2 regions of the Pseudomonas sp. KH_046_1 genome follow, and region 1 is predicted to be linked to the other one. Evidence: riboswitches for the same ligand, from Rfam matches in the RefSeq annotation. Region 1 holds a riboswitch; the other holds the start of a gene.
What was found. Region 1 has a riboswitch for cobalamin ahead of cobW (cobalamin biosynthesis protein CobW). Riboswitches for the same ligand answer to the same signal wherever they lie in the genome.
Positions count from the first base shown of each region.

Region 2: linked by a shared signal. The riboswitch ahead of cobO (cob(I)yrinic acid a,c-diamide adenosyltransferase) and the one ahead of cobW (cobalamin biosynthesis protein CobW) in region 1 are both predicted to bind cobalamin.

Region 1 is NZ_CM174481.1:3,392,159-3,400,724, forward strand. It holds gene cobN (cobaltochelatase subunit CobN) at 1-2,587, opposite strand, end outside; gene cobW (cobalamin biosynthesis protein CobW) at 2,591-3,661, opposite strand; cobalamin riboswitch at 3,766-3,978, opposite strand; cobalamin riboswitch at 4,155-4,380, shown strand; gene AC3IT9_RS15670 (CbtB domain-containing protein) at 4,502-4,693, shown strand; gene AC3IT9_RS15675 (CbtA family protein) at 4,705-5,412, shown strand; gene AC3IT9_RS15680 (cobalamin biosynthesis protein) at 5,409-5,822, shown strand; gene cobM (precorrin-4 C(11)-methyltransferase) at 5,906-6,652, shown strand; gene nfuA (Fe-S biogenesis protein NfuA) at 6,794-7,378, opposite strand; gene AC3IT9_RS15695 (fatty acid cis/trans isomerase) at 7,514-8,566, opposite strand, start outside.
Region 2 is NZ_CM174481.1:1,798,120-1,806,685, reverse strand. It holds gene cobT (nicotinate-nucleotide--dimethylbenzimidazole phosphoribosyltransferase) at 1-237, opposite strand, end outside; gene cobU (bifunctional adenosylcobinamide kinase/adenosylcobinamide-phosphate guanylyltransferase) at 234-755, opposite strand; gene AC3IT9_RS08230 (cobyric acid synthase) at 904-2,355, opposite strand; gene cobD (threonine-phosphate decarboxylase CobD) at 2,352-3,344, opposite strand; gene cbiB (adenosylcobinamide-phosphate synthase CbiB) at 3,337-4,245, opposite strand; gene bluB (5,6-dimethylbenzimidazole synthase) at 4,242-4,892, opposite strand; gene AC3IT9_RS08210 (cobyrinic acid a,c-diamide synthase CobB) at 4,889-6,304, opposite strand; gene cobO (cob(I)yrinic acid a,c-diamide adenosyltransferase) at 6,301-6,912, opposite strand; cobalamin riboswitch at 6,995-7,227, opposite strand; gene AC3IT9_RS08200 (hypothetical protein) at 7,381-7,965, shown strand; gene AC3IT9_RS08195 (PQQ-dependent sugar dehydrogenase) at 8,032-8,566, shown strand, end outside.

The DNA of each region.
Region 1 (8,566 bases):
ATCCGCGCATTTCCGCCGGACCGCAGGCGTCCAGACGTGGGGCGACCACCTCGCGCAGGCTATCGATGATGGCTTGCACCTCGATCCAGTCGGCCCCTTGTGGGAGCGGGCTTGTCTCCGGGTGACGTTCCGACGAAGCGGTTGATCCTTCAACATTTATGTCGATTGACCCACCGCTTTCGCGAGCAAGCCCGCTCCCACAGGGGCTGTTCAACGCGTCCGAAATCAACTGCGCGGCGAACAACTCCAGGCGCTCGCGGGTATCGCCCGCCGTGCGCCAAGTCTCGTCGCTGATAAGCAAAAGTGGTTCGGGACGAGGCCCTGTCCACGGTTCGGCCAGCGCACAATCGAGCGGGTCGAAGCCCAACACGAAGGCCTTGGCCAGTGCCCGCAGCAGACTCGACTGCGCGCCCCGGCCATCGCCCCGTGGAATGCGCAACAACGCCAGCAAGGTGTCGATACGCAAACGCCCGGTGGGCGATTCGCCGAACACATGCAGGCCGTCGCGGATCTGCGACTCTTTCAAGTCGCACAGGTAAGTGTCGAGTCGCGGCAACCAGATCGCCGCGTCGGCATCACTGTCGAGTTGTTCGTCCAGCTGCAGTTCTCGGTCGATGTGGGTGTCACGCACCAGTTGCAGGATATCGCGCTGCAACTCTCGGGCGCGGCGCGGATCGAGCAGCTGCGCTTCGTAATATTCGTCGGCCAACAGTTCGAGGTTGCGCAGCGGGCCGTAGGTTTCGGCGCGGGTCAGCGGTGGCATCAGGTGATCGATGATCACCGCCTGGGTGCGCCGCTTGGCCTGGGCGCCCTCGCCCGGGTCGTTGACGATGAACGGATAGATGTTCGGCAGCGGCCCGAGCAAAGCATCTGGCCAGCAATGTTCCGACAGCCCGACGCCCTTGCCCGGCAGCCATTCGAGGTTGCCATGCTTGCCGACGTGGATCACGCCATGGGCGCCGTAGGTGTTGCGCAGCCAGAAGTAGAACGCCAGATAGCCGTGCGGCGGCACCAGGTCCGGGTCGTGATACACCGCGCTCGGGTCGACCTGATAACCACGGGCCGGCTGAATGCCGACGAAGGTCAGGCCAAAACGCAGGCCGGCGATCATCATCCGTCCGCTGCGACACATCGGATCGCTTTCCGGCGCGCCCCAACGTTCGAGCACCGCTGCGCGGTTGGCTTCGGGCAGGGCGTTGAACATCGCCAGATAGTCATCCATCCCCAGGCTTTGCTGGCACGGACGCAGGTCGAGGGTCTCGAGATCGTTGCTGACGCCACCCAGCAACTGCTGGATCAGCGCGGTGCCGCTGTCCGGCAATTCAGCCGGCAATGGATAACCTTCGGCATGCAGCGCCCGCAGGATATTCAGCGCGGCGGCCGGGGTATCGAGGCCGACGCCGTTGCCGATGCGACCGTCGCGGGTCGGGTAATTGGCGAGAATCAAGGCAATGCGTTTTTCCGCATTGAGCACCCGCGCCAGATCGACCCAGCGCTGCGCCAGTTCGGCAACGAAATCCATGCGTTCCGGTTGTGGCCGGTAGCAGACCACATCCGACTGACTGCGCTCACTGCGCCACGCCAGGTCCTTGAAACTGATCGGGCGGCTGATGATGCGTCCGTCCAGCTCCGGCAAGGCTATGTGCATCGCCAGGTCTCGAGGGCCGAGGCCCTGTTCGCTGGCGCGCCAACCGGGCTCGTTGTCCTGGGCGCAGATCGCCTGGATCACCGGAATATTGCGGCGAAACGGGCGCAGATGCGGTGCTTCAGGACTGGATTGGGCGAAGCCGGTGGTGTTCAGGATCACCGAGACGCTGGCCTCATCCAGCCAGTCCTCGACCACGCAAAGACAACCGGGCTCTTTCAGACTGGCCAGCGCGATCGGCAACGGATTCAACCCCGCGGCCTGCAAGCGTTGGCAAAAAACATCAATGAAAGCCGTGTTCGCCGCTTGCAAATGCGAGCGGTAAAACAACACCGCCGCCACCGGTTGATCGGCGTGCCAGTCGGCCTGCCAGTCGCTCAGTGCGGCCGAATGTTTGTGCGGATGGTAAATCGCCGTGCGTGGCAGGGTTTGCGGCTCGCCCCAGGTGTAATCACGCGCCAGCCAGCGGTTGGCCAGACAGCGGAAGAAATCGAGGGCATTGCCCATGCCGCCCTGGCGCAGAAACTGCCAGAGCCGGTCGCGATCTTCTGCACCGACGGTGCTCAGGTCACTGAGCTCCGGGTCCGGGCGATCATCACCCGGCACCAGAATCACCTGCACGCCGCGCTGCGACAGTTCGACCAGGCGCTCGATGCCGTAACGCCAATAGGCGATGCCACCGTGCAGCGAAATCAGGATCACCCTGGCGTGACGCAGCACTTCATCGACGTACAAGTCGACCGAGGCATGGTTCTGCACCTGCATCGGGTTGGCCAGGCGCACGCTCGGGTAATCGTCGGGCAATTGCTGCGCCGCTTCGGCGAGCAGCGCCAGGCTGGAATCGCCGCTGCACAGGACCACCAACTCGGCGGGGGTTTGTCCAAGGTCGGCAATGTTGTCATCCGACACGAAACCGCCGGGTTGGGTCCTGAGCAGGTGCATGGCTTACACGCTGAGCGCGGCGCGCAATTGCGCTTCGAGAACAGTGGCGTCCAGTTCCTGGCCGATCAGCACCAGGCGGGTGACTCGCGCTTCTTCAGCGCCCCACTGGCGGTCGAAGTGCTTGTCGAAACGCGTGCCCACGCCCTGGATCAGCAGGCGCATCGGCTTGTTGGGGATCGCCGCAAAACCCTTGACCCGCAGGATGCCGTGCTGGACCACCAGTTGGGTCAGCGCGTCCAGCAGCAGGCTTTCGTCGGCTTGCGGCAGTTCGATGGAGATCGAATCGAAGGCGTCGTGATCGTGGTCGTCATGATCGTCGTCGCCATCGTGATGATGGTCGTGGTGGCTGTGACGGCTGTCGATGTGTTCTTCGGAGCCGGCCCCCAGGCCGATCAGCACGTCCAGCGGCAGGCGACCGCTGCTGGCTTCGATGATTTTCACCGCTGGCGGCAATTCCTCGGCGACTTCCAGGCGCACACGGGCCAGGTCCGCCGGGTTGATCAGGTCGGCTTTGTTGAGGATCACCAGGTCGGCGCTGGCCAATTGGTCGGCGAACAGTTCGTGCAGCGGCGATTCGTGGTCCAGGTTCGGGTCGAGCTTGCGCTGGGCGTCGACCTGATCCGGGAACGCGGCGAAGGTGCCGGCGGCCACGGCCGGGCTGTCGACCACGGTGATCACTGCATCCACCGTGCAGGCACTGCGGATTTCCGGCCACTGGAAGGCCTGCACCAGCGGCTTGGGCAGCGCCAGGCCGGACGTTTCGATGAGAATGTGGTCCAGATCGCCGCGACGGGCCACCAGTTCGCGCATCACCGGGAAGAATTCTTCCTGGACGGTGCAGCACAGGCAGCCGTTGGCCAGCTCATAGACACGGCCGTTGGCTTCTTCTTCGGTGCAACCGATGGAGCACTGCTTGAGGATTTCGCCGTCGATGCCCAACTCGCCAAATTCGTTGACGATCACCGCGATGCGGCGACCCTGGGCGTTGTCGAGCATGTGCCGCAGCAGCGTGGTTTTACCCGAGCCGAGAAAGCCGGTAACGATGGTGACGGGGAGTTTGGCCAGTGTTTTCATCGGATGCCCTATGGCTAATGTGGCGGGCATACGGGACGACGACCGGCAACGCGGACACGCGTGCCTGAGAGAGTTCGCCACCGGATCACCCCGCCCGGTTGAAAGTGAGAATCTGTGACGAGGCAGGTCTCCTGGCTGACGGTGTGCCGGCCTTGAGCCTGGCATTCGCTGCGCCTTCCCGCCGGCCTCATGGATTGAGCCTGCAGTGGCGTGGCAACGAACATCACCGTTCACAGTTGCGGGGGCAGCCGCGGCATCGACCGCGTTCCCTTCTTAGCTTCGGCAAACGCCGAAGAACCTCGAAAGCGCAAGGCTACGCATGGTATTGGGGCGGGTCAATGTCTTGTGGTGCCCTCACTGGCCCCATCGCAAGCAAGCTCGCTCCCACAGATGACCGCGTTCCAATGTGGGAGCGAGCTTGCTCGCGATGAAGGCGACTCGGTCTTCAGTTGAGAACCCTTGCCAATTGACGCCAAACCCCCGCCCATGCTCTCCTACACACCTTGTTACGGGTGCCCTTCACAGGGTGAAACGGGAAACCGGTGAATCATGTGCTTTACTCTTAAGCCATGTCAGTCCGGTGCTGCCCCCGCAACGGTAAGCGAGCGAAGCATCAGATCCACTGTGCCATTGCGACATGGGAAGGTGATGTTTTCAGGTTCAGGCCCAAGCCTTTGCCCCTCGTGAGCCCGGAGACCGGCCCGCAACACAAAGTGACCAGTACGGTCACTGAACCAACAAACCCGCGGTGGGCGGGCGCTGTTTGAAACCTTGCGCGCCGGGTCGTGCGGGTTTTTGCATGCGCTCTTATTCCCCGCTGACAGACCAGAGGGAAACGCCATGTCGATCATCAGCAGCGCCGAACACACATCCGCGAGCACCACCTCAACCCTGACCCAACGTCTGACCGTCGCCGTCTGCGCGTCGATCCTGGGCGCTTGCCTTGTGTATTTCGCCGGTTTCTCGCACATCGAAGCGGTGCACAACGCCGCCCACGATACCCGTCACAGCTCCGCGTTCCCGTGCCATTGAGAGCTGTCGACATGATCAAGCGTATTGCGCAAACCGCAGGTTTCACCGGGCTGTTGGCCGCCCTGTTGCTGACCCTGCTGCAAAGCTTCTGGGTCGCTCCGCTGATTTTGCAGGCCGAGACCTACGAAAAAACCGAACCGGCCGCTGTTGAAATGCATGAACACGCCGACGGTGCGATGGCTGCCCATACCCACGATGCACAAGCCTGGGAGCCGGAAGACGGCTGGCAGCGCGTGCTGTCGACCACCGGTGGCAACCTGGTGGTGGCCGTCGGTTTCGCCCTGATGCTGGCCGGCCTGTACACCTTGCGTGCGCCGACCAAAACCTCCCAGGGCCTGCTCTGGGGCCTGGCCGGTTATGCGACGTTCGTGCTCGCGCCGACCCTCGGCCTGCCACCTGAACTGCCAGGCACTGCCGCCGCCGATCTGGCACAACGGCAACTGTGGTGGATCGGTACCGCCGCCTCCACCGCCGTCGGTATCGCGCTGATCGTGTTCAGCCGGCACTGGCTGATGAAAGTCCTCGGTGCGGCGATCCTCGCCGTTCCCCATGTGATTGGCGCACCACAACCGCAAGTGCATTCGATGCTTGCTCCAGAGGCGCTGGAAACCCAGTTCAAAATCGCTTCGCAACTGACCAACGTGGCGTTCTGGCTGGCCTTGGGCCTGATCAGCGCCTGGTTGTTCCGTCGCAAAAGCGATGGCCAATACCACGCATGACTGACGTCAGCACAGCGCCGACCCTGGTGGTCGGCCTGGGCTGCCAGCGAGGCTGCCCTGTCAGCACGTTGCTGGCGCTGCTCGATCAGGCGCTGGAGGCACACCAGATTGCTCGTCATGAAATCAAGGCGCTGGCCAGCATCGATTCGAAGCGCGACGAACCTGCGCTGATCGAACTGGCTCAGCAGCTTGGTCTGGAATTGATGTATTTCAGCAGTGAACAACTGGCCGCTTATGAACCGCAACTCAGTCATCAATCGCAAATAGCGTTTGAACGCACCGGTTGCTACGGCGTGGCGGAAAGCGCCGCACTGGCCCTGGCGGAACAACTGGCCCAGGCCCCGGCAAAACTGCTGATTCCACGGCAAAAATACGCCCAGGCAACACTTGCATTGGCCGGCGCTGCGTAAAAAACCGATAATCCCCGCCTTTGATCATGAACATTCTTCATCTGAAGCCCTGTTCAGCCCCTTTTTTCCCACAGGAACCGACGATGACCGTCTACTTCATTGGCGCAGGTCCCGGCGACCCCGAACTGATTACCGTCAAGGGCCAGCGGCTGATTCGCAGCTGCCCGGTGATCATTTATGCCGGCTCTCTGGTGCCTGCCGCCGTACTGGAAGGTCATTGTGCCGAACAGGTGGTCAACAGCGCCGAACTGCATCTGGAACAGATCATCGACCTGATCAAGAGCGCCCACGCCAAAGGCCAGGATGTGGCCCGGGTGCACTCCGGCGATCCGAGCCTGTATGGCGCCATTGGCGAGCAGATTCGCTATCTGCGCGAGCTGGGCATTGCGTTCGAAATCGTACCTGGCGTGACGGCCACAGCCGCTTGCGCAGCGCTTTTGGGTGCGGAACTTACGCTGCCGGACATTTCGCAAAGCGTCATCCTGACGCGCTACGCCGACAAAACCGCCATGCCACCTGGGGAGGAATTCTCCAGCCTGGCGCAGCACGGCGCGACCATGGCGATTCACTTGGGGGTCAATCACCTGGCGAAGATCGTTGAGGAACTGCTGCCCCATTACGGCGCCGATTGCCCGATTGCGGTGGTTCACCGCGCGAGCTGGCCGGATCAGGATTGGGTGGTGGGAACGCTTGAGGATATTGCCGAAAAAGTTGAAGCCAAGGGCTTTCGCCGTACGGCGTTAATTCTGGTGGGTCGGGTGCTGGGCAGCGATCACTTCAGTGAGTCGTCGCTGTATCGCGCGGGGCATGTGCATCTCTATCGCCCATAAGGCCCCTTCGCGAGCAGGCTCGCTCCCACAGTTGACCGTATTCCAATGTGGGAGCGAGCTTGCTCGCGATGGCGTCGGTCAATTTCACCCATAAAAAAACGGCGCTCACGGGGCGCCGTTTTTTTGTTCGCAGCGAACACCTTAGTAGTAGGCGTTTTCTTTCTGCGTGTGGTCGGTCACGTCGCGAACACCCTTGAGCTCAGGGATGCGCTCAAGCAAAGTACGCTCGATGCCTTCCTTCAGCGTCACGTCGGCCTGGCCGCAGCCCTGGCAACCACCGCCGAACTGCAGGACGGCGATGCCGTCTTCGACCACGTCGATCAGGCTGACCTGACCGCCGTGGCTGGCCAGCCCCGGGTTGATCTCGGTTTGCAGGTAGTAGTTGATGCGCTCGTTGACCGGGCTGTCGGCGTTGACCATCGGTACCTTGGCGTTTGGCGCCTTGATGGTCAGCTGGCCGCCCATGCGGTCGGTGGCGTAGTCGACTACGGCATCGTCCAGGAAGGCTTCGCTGAAGTGGTCGATGTACGCGGTGAAGCTTTTGAGCCCCAGCGCGGTGTCTTCGGGTTTTTCTTCGCCCGGCTTGCAGTAGGCAATGCAGGTTTCGGCGTACTGGGTGCCAGGCTGGGTGATGAAGACGCGGATGCCGATGCCCGGGGTGTTCTGCTTGGAGAGCAGATCAGCCAGGTAATCGTGGGCGGCGTCAGTGATGGTAATAGCGGTCATGGAAACTCCTCGCAGGCTTGGGCGCAGTTTACGCCAATCAACGCGCCGGACAAAGTCCTAGTATTTTTGTCGGGAAAGATTTCGACAAATCCCTCTGTGGGAGCGGGCTTGCTCCCACAGGGGATCAGTGGTGTTTCAGAGGTTCTCGTAGCGGTTCATGTCCAGCACGCCCTCTTCCACCGGATCGTTTTCGTAGATATAGCGGCTCAGATCATGGAAATAAGCCCAGAATTGCGGATGACTGCGGCGTATTCCCCAACGTTCGACGATTTTCTCGAAGCTGTCGGTATCCTTGGCGCTTTCCATCGCATCCACAAACGCCGGCACTTGCCCGGCCGGGATGTTGAACATGAAGTTCGGGTAGCTGCTAAGCACACCCGGGAAAATCGTCAGGGTGTCGAGCCCCGGTTGGTAGCGCAGTGATTCACCGAGCAAGAACGCCACGTTGCTGTGGGCACGGTTACGCAACAGGCTATAGACCTCACGCTTGCCGCTGGTGGTTTCGATACGCAGCAGGGTGGCTTCCGGCAACTGGTCGATGACCTTCAGCCCGGCGGCCGGCCGCGAAGTCAGACGGCTCAGCGCCTGCTCGGCACTTTGCAGGTCCGGGTCGATGTTCGGCCGCGAACAGTAAGCGCCATCGCAGCGATTGATCGGGTCGGGCCTGGCATTGAGGTCGCCGTATCGGGCCAGCAGCTGATTGGCAAAGTCACGCTTGGGATCAGTCGAATTCAGATTCAGCGCGGTCGGCGTGTCGTCGTCGATGGTCTCGTAGTCGAGCCACATCTTGAATTTGCCACTGTTCTGATACCAGTCGTCCAGGTAGTCATCCCGGGAGTCGGCGGGCATCAGGCGCAGGAAGTTCTGCTCGGCGCCGTTGCGGATCAAGTCGAAATACAAGCGCGTCTGGGCCTGGTGGGACAGGTTGCCGAACACATCGAAGTTCACCGCCAGTTGATAGTAGGTGCGCTCCAGCAGCGGATAGTCGAACAGCCATATCGTTTGCGGCACCTCGCCGATCAGGCCTTTGGTCACCGAAGCGCTGTCGAAATGGCGGAAGATACTCAGCAGCGCATTGTCGTTGCCGGCCCACAGGGTCGACCAGCTCGGCACTGGCTCGTCGGCGTAGCTGTCCCGGCGCAAGGCTTCGTACTCATTACGCTTATCGCGGTAGTCGTGCCACAGGCT
Region 2 (8,566 bases), 1.6 Mb from region 1:
GGGAAACGCCGACACGCCCTCGGCGACGACGCCGTGGTCACCGGCAAAAATCGCGATCCACACCTGCTCCAGACTCGGCTTGACCCGCCCCTGCAAACCCGCCAGCTGCACCGCCAGCGCTTCCAGCTGCCCGAGGGAGCCGGCCGGCTTGGTCAGTTGCTGTTGCCGCGCCTGGGCCTGTTCGACCACTTGGGTATCGACCGGCTTGCACGGGTTCAGCCACCAGGATTGAGTCATAACGCAGTTCCTTTCAGAGTCAGGGGCAGGCCGGCGACGGTCAGGACGACACGCTGACAACGCTCAGCCAGAGCTTGATGCAGCCAACCGGCTTCATCGACATAGCGGCGAGTCAATTCGCCCAGCGGCACGACACCCATTCCGGTCTCGTTGCTGACAAAAATGATTTCACCCGGCAGCGACGCCAGGCATTCGAGCAGAGCATCACGCTCGGCGTGCAAGCGCTCGGCATCGTCAAGCATCAGCAGATTGGTCAGCCACAGGGTCAGGCAATCCACCAGCAGGCAGCGCTCGGCACGGGCGGTTTCACGCAGCACCCGGGCCAGCTCCACCGGTTCTTCGATCAATGCCCATTCGGCAGGACGACGGGCGCGGTGATGGGCCACCCGCTCGCTCATTTCGCCATCCAGTGGCTGGCTGGTGGCGATGTAGGTGACGGCCAGGGCGCTGTCGATGGCGAGCTTTTCAGCCAGGCGACTCTTGCCGGAGCGGGCGCCGCCGAGGATCAGTTGGAGCATGGTTGTTTCCTTGAAATCTTCGGTGAGGCGACTGGCCCCTTCGCGGGCAAGCCCGCTCCCACAGGGTTACGAGGTTTACTCAAATTTCCTGATCAACCCAAATCTCTGTGGGAGCGGGCTTGCCCGCGATGAGGCCATGGCAGGCGCCTTATATCCCACAGAGCTGCCGCAACAACCCGGTATCCAGATGCTTCTCCACCAGATCCGCCAACCGCTCGATATCACGCTCGCGCAAGCCGTGATAATCCACGTCCTGCACCTCCTGCAAACCCGCCCAGCGCAGCAGCGCACTGCACGCCGCCGGCGATTCGAACAGCCCGTGCAGGTAAGTGCCGAAAATCTGCCCGTCAGCACTTTGCGCACCATCACAGCGGCCGTCATCCAGTTGCACGGCGGCGTTTTCCAGAGCGGGTCCGGTGGTTACTCCGGCATGAATTTCATAACCCGCCACCGGCGCGTCTTCCAGCGCCAGGCGACCACGCACATTGCGCAACTGCTTCTCTTGTTCGAGCTCGGTCTGGAACGCCAGCAGCCCCAAACCGGCACTGGAACCCGGCGCACCTTCGAGGCCCAGCGGGTCATGTACCTGTTCACCAAGCATCTGCAGGCCGCCACAGATCCCCAGCAGTTTCCCGCCGTAACGCAGATGCCGGGCAATGGCGGTGTCCCAGCCGTTGGCCCGCAGGTACGCGAGGTCGCTGCGCACACTTTTCGAGCCGGGAAGGATGATCAGGTCGGCGGACGGAATCGCCTGGCCGGGGCCGATGAATTGCAGGTCCACTTGCGGGTGCAGGCGCAGCGGATCGAAATCGGTGTGATTGCTGATGCGCGGCAGCACCGGCACCACCACCTTCAGCACCTGTTCGGCTTTATCGGCCTGGCGTTGATCGATGCCGTCCTCGGCCTCCAGGTGCAGGTCCATTACGTACGGCAGCACGCCGATCACCGGTTTGCCGGTGCGCTCTTCGAGCCAGTCGAGACCGGGTTGCAGCAACGCGATGTCGCCACGAAAACGATTGATGACGAAGCCTTTGACCCGCGCCTGTTCGCTCGGCGACAGCAGTTCGAGGGTGCCCACCAGATGGGCGAAAACCCCGCCGCGATTGATATCGGCGATCAGCAGCACCGGGCAATCCACCGCTTCGGCAAAGCCCATGTTGGCAATGTCGCCGGCGCGCAGATTGATTTCCGCCGGCGAGCCCGCGCCCTCGACCATCACCAGCGGATACGCCGCGCTCAAGCGCTCGTGGGAGACCAGCACCGCTTGCATGGCGATGGATTTGTAGTCGTGATAGGCGACGGCATTCATGGTCGTGACGGCGCGGCCATGGATGATCACCTGGGCACCGGTGTCACTGTTGGGCTTGAGCAACACCGGGTTCATGTCGGTGTGCGGCTCAAGGTTCGCGGCCTGGGCCTGTACCGCCTGGGCGCGGCCGATCTCGCCACCGTCGGCGGTCACCGCACTGTTGAGGGCCATGTTCTGCGGCTTGAACGGCACCACCCTGACGCCTTGGCGGGTGGCCCAACGGCACAGCGCGGTGACCAGCGTGCTTTTACCGGCATCCGATGTGGTGCCCTGCACCATCAGCGTGGTCATTGGTTTTCCTTGGCGAAATCGTCGAACGCCTGTGCCAGTCGTACCCAGGCGATTTCGTCACCGGGCAAGCCGAATCGCAGGCTGCTGTTGTGCGTGAACAACCGCAGGAGAATGCCGCGCCGGGCCATGAACTCATGCAGTGCTTCGGCGCGCTCGGTGATCAACCACTGGAACAGCGCACAGCCGCCCTGGGGCTCGAAGCCGTACTGCTCCAGCAACGACGCAAGGCGCTCACTGGCCTCTTCGGTGCGCACCCGTTGCCGCGTATGCCCCTCGGTATCGCGCAGGCAGGCCTGGCCCACTACCCGGGTTGCCCCGCTCACGGCCCAGGGCCCCACTTGTTCAGCCAGCAACTTGAGTAACTTGCGCTCGGCCAGTACAAACCCCAGGCGCACACCGGCCAGGCCGAAAAACTTGCCAAAGGAGCGCAAGACGATCAGCCCGACTTGATGGGCAAACGGCGCCAGGCTCAGTTGCGGCGTGTTATCCATGAACGCTTCGTCTACCACCAGCCAGCCACCGCGCTGGGCCAGCCGCGCGTGCCAGTCGAGCAGGCGACTGGGGGTGAGGCTCAGGCCTGTGGGGTTATTCGGATTGACCACCACCAGCACATCGAAACTGTCGATAAAGAAGTCGACTTCCTGCTCCAGCACTTCACGCACGATGTAGCCGTTGCGACGCCACGCCTCGGCGTGCTCGGCATAACAGGGTGACAGCACGCCGACCTTGCCCGCCCGACGCAATCGCGGCAGCAGTTGAATCGCCATTTGCGAGCCGGCCACCGGCAATACCTGCAAGGTGCCGTAGTAATCGCAGGCGGCCTGCTCCAGACCGTCGTCCGTCTCCGGCAAACGGGCCCAGGCCCGCAGCGGAATATCCGGCACCGGGAACGGCCAGGGCGCAAGGCCCGTGGACAGGTCCAGCCAGTCGGCTTCATCTATGCCGTATTCGAGCGCCGCCTTGCGCAATCGCCCACCGTGCTCAAGCATAAAATTCGGCCCCCAGGCAAAGAATCAGCAGCCATAACCATACCCCGCGCTGGACCAATTGCCAGCCCCGGTCAATGGAGTCGGCATCCGCCGGCACGCCTTCGCCCAACTGTGGACGCTGATGCAGTTCGCCGTGATAAATCGCCGCCCCGCCCAATTCGACGCCAAGGGCACCCGCCCCTGCCGCCATCACCGGACCGGCGTTCGGGCTGTCCCAGGTCGGACCCTGGGTGCGCCAGCATTTCAACGCCAACCGGGTTTTGCCCAGCAACGCGTAAGTCAGTGCCACCAGGCGCGCAGGAATGTAATTGAGCACGTCGTCGACCTTCGCCGCCGCCCAGCCGAACCGTTCGAAGCGTTCATTGCGATAACCCCACATCGCATCCAGCGTATTGCTCAGGCGGTAGAGCACCACGCCCGGCGCGCCGGCCACGGCAAACCAGAACAACGCCGCAAATACTGCATCGCTACCGTTCTCCAGTACCGACTCGGTAGCGGCCCGGGCGACTTCGGTCTCATCCAGATCACTGGTTTTACGGCTGACCAGATAACTCACGCGTTTGCGTGCTTCATCAAGATCACCGCCGCGCAGGGCCTTGGCCACAGGCGTGACATGCTCACCGAGGCTGCGCATGCCGAGGGCGCAATAGAGCGCGAGGATCTCGACGATCCAGCCGACATAGGGCGCCCAGGAAAATGCCGTGGCCAACAGCGTCAGCGGCAACACGGCGATCACCCACGCGGTGACGCCATGACTGCGCCAGCCGCGACCGCCGCCGTTGAAACGTTGCTCGATGCGCTCGGCAAAACGGCCGAACGCCACCAGCGGATGCCAGCGTTTGGGTTCACCCAGCAGCGCATCCAGCGCAACCGCGGCGACACTCAACAACGCCACACTCATTGACTCACTCCCCAATAGTTTTCATACAGCAATTCATGCAGCGGACGCGCCTGTGCCCAGCCTTCGAGCACCAGCATCGGCGCCGGGTAGAACTCCCTCACCGGTCCCAGGCACAGCACCGCCAGTGGCTTGGCTCCCGGTGGCAGCCTCAACAGGTCCGCCAGTGCCTGTGGTTCGAACAGCGACACCCAGCCCATGCCCAGACCTTCGGCGCGGGACGCCAGCCACAGGTTCTGGATCGCACAGGACAAAGAAGCCATGTCCATTTCCGGTAAGGTGCGGCGACCGAAGATATGCTGCTCGCGGTCGTCCATCAGTGCCGCGACCAGAACCTCGGCGCAATCGTTGATGCCTTCGACCTTGAGCTTCATGAACTCATCGCTGCGCTCGCCGAGGGCTTCGGCGGTGCGGATGCGCTCTTCTTCCACCAGGGCCTGGATTTGCCCGCGCAAGGCGCGATCGCTGATGCGGATGAAGCGCCAAGGCTGCATCAGGCCGACACTGGGAGCCTGGTGTGCGGCTTCGAGCAGGCGCCGCAGCAATTCGGGCTCGACGGTGCCGCCGCTGAAGTGGCGCATGTCGCGGCGCTCGGCGATGGCGCGATAGACCGCTGCGCGTTCGGCTTCAGAGAATGCGTTGTCGCTCATGGCCTTTTCGCGAGCAAGCCCGCTCCCACATTTGAAGGTGAGCAGCCTGAAGAAACGCAATCCCCTGTGGGAGCGGCGGTGCGACGATTCGACTTGCTCGCGAAGGCGGCTTCAAGGTCCGGCGCAAACAACGCGGCAATCGCCGAAGGGTTCGACGGAAAATAAAAGTGCACATAGGAGGCAGTCATCCGCCCATCACGGTAGACCGCCTCCGCTCCGCGCCCGCCGTTAGGGCTCAAGCCACGGGCAATCGGCGCCAGTTCAGTGGTGGTCAACGAATGGTGATAGGTGTGCCCGCGCAGCAAACCTTCCGGCAATTCCACCGCTTGCAACGCCAGCGCTGCCAGACGCTTTTGCATGACCGCATCACCGGCCAGCAAGCCAACCAGTTCGGCGCGAGCGCCCTCGACATCAGTCAGGGAATCGAGCAGATACAGCATGCCGCCACACTCGGCGAGCAAGGGTTTGCCTGCCCGGTGGTGGGCGCGGATCGCGTCGAGCATCGCGGTGTTTTGCGCCAGCGCGAGATGGTGCAGCTCCGGGTAACCGCCCGGCAGATACAGGCTGTCCGCCTCCGGCAACGCTCGGTCGCGGATCGGCGAGAAGAACGACAACTCGGCACCCATCGCCCGCAGCAGATCCAGGCTCGCGCCGTAGGTGAACGCAAAGGCTTCATCACGGGCGACGGCAATGCGCACACCAGCCAGCAGCGGCTCGACCGCGATGACATCAGGGGCGGCGAACTCGACCGCCGGCGGCAGCGCGACCTCGCAACTGCTGGCCAGGGCATCGGCTGCCGCATCGAGGCGCAGGTCGAGATCGTTCAACTCACTGGCCTGCACCAGCCCCAGGTGCCGGCTCGGCAATTCGATCCCGGTTTCCCGGGACAGCGCGCCGTACCAGCGCAAACCTTCAGTCAGGCTACCTTCGAGCAGTTGCGCGTGGCGCAGCGTGCCGACACGATTGGCCAGCACGCCGGCGAATGGCAAGTCCGGCTGATAACGCGCCAGCCCCAGAGCCAATGCGCCGAAGGTCTGGGCCATGGCGGTGCCATCGATCACCCCCAGCACCGGCACACCGAAATGCCGCGCCAGATCGGCGCTCGACGGCGTACCGTCGAACAGCCCCATGACGCCTTCGATCAGGATCAGATCCGCTTCAGCAGCGGCTTCCCACAGCAACCGGCGACTCTCCTGCTCGCCGACCATCCACATGTCCAGTTGATACACCGGCGCACCACTGGCGCGTTCGAGAATCATCGGATCGAGAAAGTCGGGGCCGCACTTGAACACACGGACCTTGCGCCCCTGATTGCGATGCAATCGGGCCAGCGCTGCGGTGACGGTGGTCTTGCCCTGGCCGGAAGCCGGCGCGGCAATCAGTACCGCCGGACAGTGCCGAGGCTGACTCACAATTCGACGCCTTTCTGCGCTTTGATCCCGGCTTGAAAGGCGTGTTTGATCACACCCATTTCGGTGACGGTGTCGGCCATCTCGATCATTTCCGGCTTGGCGGCACGACCGGTGACCACCACGTGTTGCATCGGTGGCCGGGCCTGCAAGTCGCTGAGCACCTGATCGAGATCGAGGTAGCCGTGCTTGAGGGCGATGTTCAGTTCATCCAGCACCACCAGACCGATGGATGGATCGCGCAGCAGTTCCCGGGACACCGCCCAGGCGGCTTCGGCGGCGGCGATGTCGCGCTGGCGGTCCTGGGTTTCCCAGGTAAAACCTTCACCCATCACATGAAAACGCACCTGCTCGGGAAAGCGCCGGAAGAACAACTCTTCGCCCGTGCTGTTGCGGCCCTTGATGAACTGCACTACGCCGCACTGCATGCCGTGCCCCATGGCGCGGGCGAGCATACCGAAGGCCGAACTGCTCTTGCCCTTACCGTTGCCGGTCAGCACCAGCAGCAGGCCACACTCGTTCGGGGAATTGGCGATGCGCTCGTCGATCACGGCTTTTTTGCGCTGCATGCGCGCCAGGTGGCGTTCGTCACGATCGGGGGTATCAGTCATGGGGGAGCTCTCCGTTGAGGCAGGAATAACGGCGGGCAGGCACAAGAATAGAAGGCAAAAAGCCTGGCATCGCCCACCGTGATGCCGCTGGATGAATCAGGCCGGTCTCCGGGCTCATGAGTGGCGCGGGGCCGGACCGTGCGCCTTCCCGCATCAAATCGACACAGTGGCATCACACACAGTTTTCACTCATTTACCGTTGCGGGGGCAGCGCCGGAATTGCGGGCCTTCGACCAACAGAAGGACTCACTCACCGGCTTCCCTGTTTCACTCTGTCGACCCAAGCCACAGAGCACCTGAAACAAGCCGCGAAGGTTAGAGGGTTGGGGGTGGAGCGTCAATTAAAGCCGGGAGGCGATCGACCGAATAGCTGCCGTCAATCAATAAACTGACGTCAATCTTGTGCCACGCTCTCAGCAGTGATATCAAAGAGCCACAACCTCACAACACAACAACAAGGGTGAGCCCATGCAAGGCATGATCATCAGCAATCCAAAGCTGGAATTCCTGCGCCCGGTGCTCGAGCGCTGGTTCGAATGCATCGACCGTTACAACGCCGTCCGCGGTGATGGCGACACACCGTACTGGCACGACGAAAAGGCCAATCTCGGACTGCTGTCTGCCGCCGCCTGGATGGCCGAGATGGTCACGCTGCAACAAACGCCCACCCGTAAGCAGACCGAAGAAGGCGAACGCAACAGCCGCGCCGACCTGCTCCTGGCCTCGCCCGAAACCCGCGCCTACATCCAGACCAGCCAGCGCTGGCCACGGGTCAACAGCCTCAACCTGTCCCAGGCCTTGCTCGACATCGCCAGCGATGCGAAGCGCCTGAGCCACGCCAGCGACCTGAAACTCGGCTGCCTGTTCGTCGCCCCGCAAAAAGCCCAGCAGGGCGCCACACCGGAAGAACTCCAGGACATGGTCGACGACCTGCAAAAGGAACACAGCTGCGCTGTAGCCTGGTATTTCCCTTATGCCTACCGCAAGTTGCGCAACGAAGCCGGCAACTATCACCCCGGCATTGCGGTGCTGTTCAAGGAAGCCCGCGGCTGAGGGTTGAACCATCGCACGACAACACTTCTCTATGATTAGAACAAGGCATTCATAGGGAAGACCAGCATGCGCACGCCCCCGCTCGTTCTCGTTATCGCGCTTGGCGCAGGGCTCGCCGCTTGTGGCGAGACCTCCCGCCTGCAAGTCTCCGACGGTACCGGCCCGTCACCCCGACTACCAGAACCCAACAAGACACTGGTTCCGACCGTGAACATCGCCCCGGCCATCGGCTGGCCACAGGGTGCGAAACCCGTCGCCGCCACGGGCACTCAAGTGGCCGCTTTTGCCGAAGACCTGGATCACCCGCGCTGGCTTTATGTGCTGCCCAATGGCGACGTGTTGGTAGCGGAAACCAGTGCACCACCCAAACCCGAAGACGGTAAAGGCATTCGCGGCTGGGTGATGAAGAAAGTCATGGGCCGTGCCGGAGCCAGGGTGCCCAGCGCCAACCGCATCACCTTGCTGCGCGACAAGGACCACGATGGCGTCGCGGAAACCCGCACGGTGCTTCTGCAAAACCTCAACTCGCCCTTTGGCATGACCCTGGTCGGCAATGACCTGTATGTGGCCGACACGGATCGTCTGCTGCGCTTTCACTATG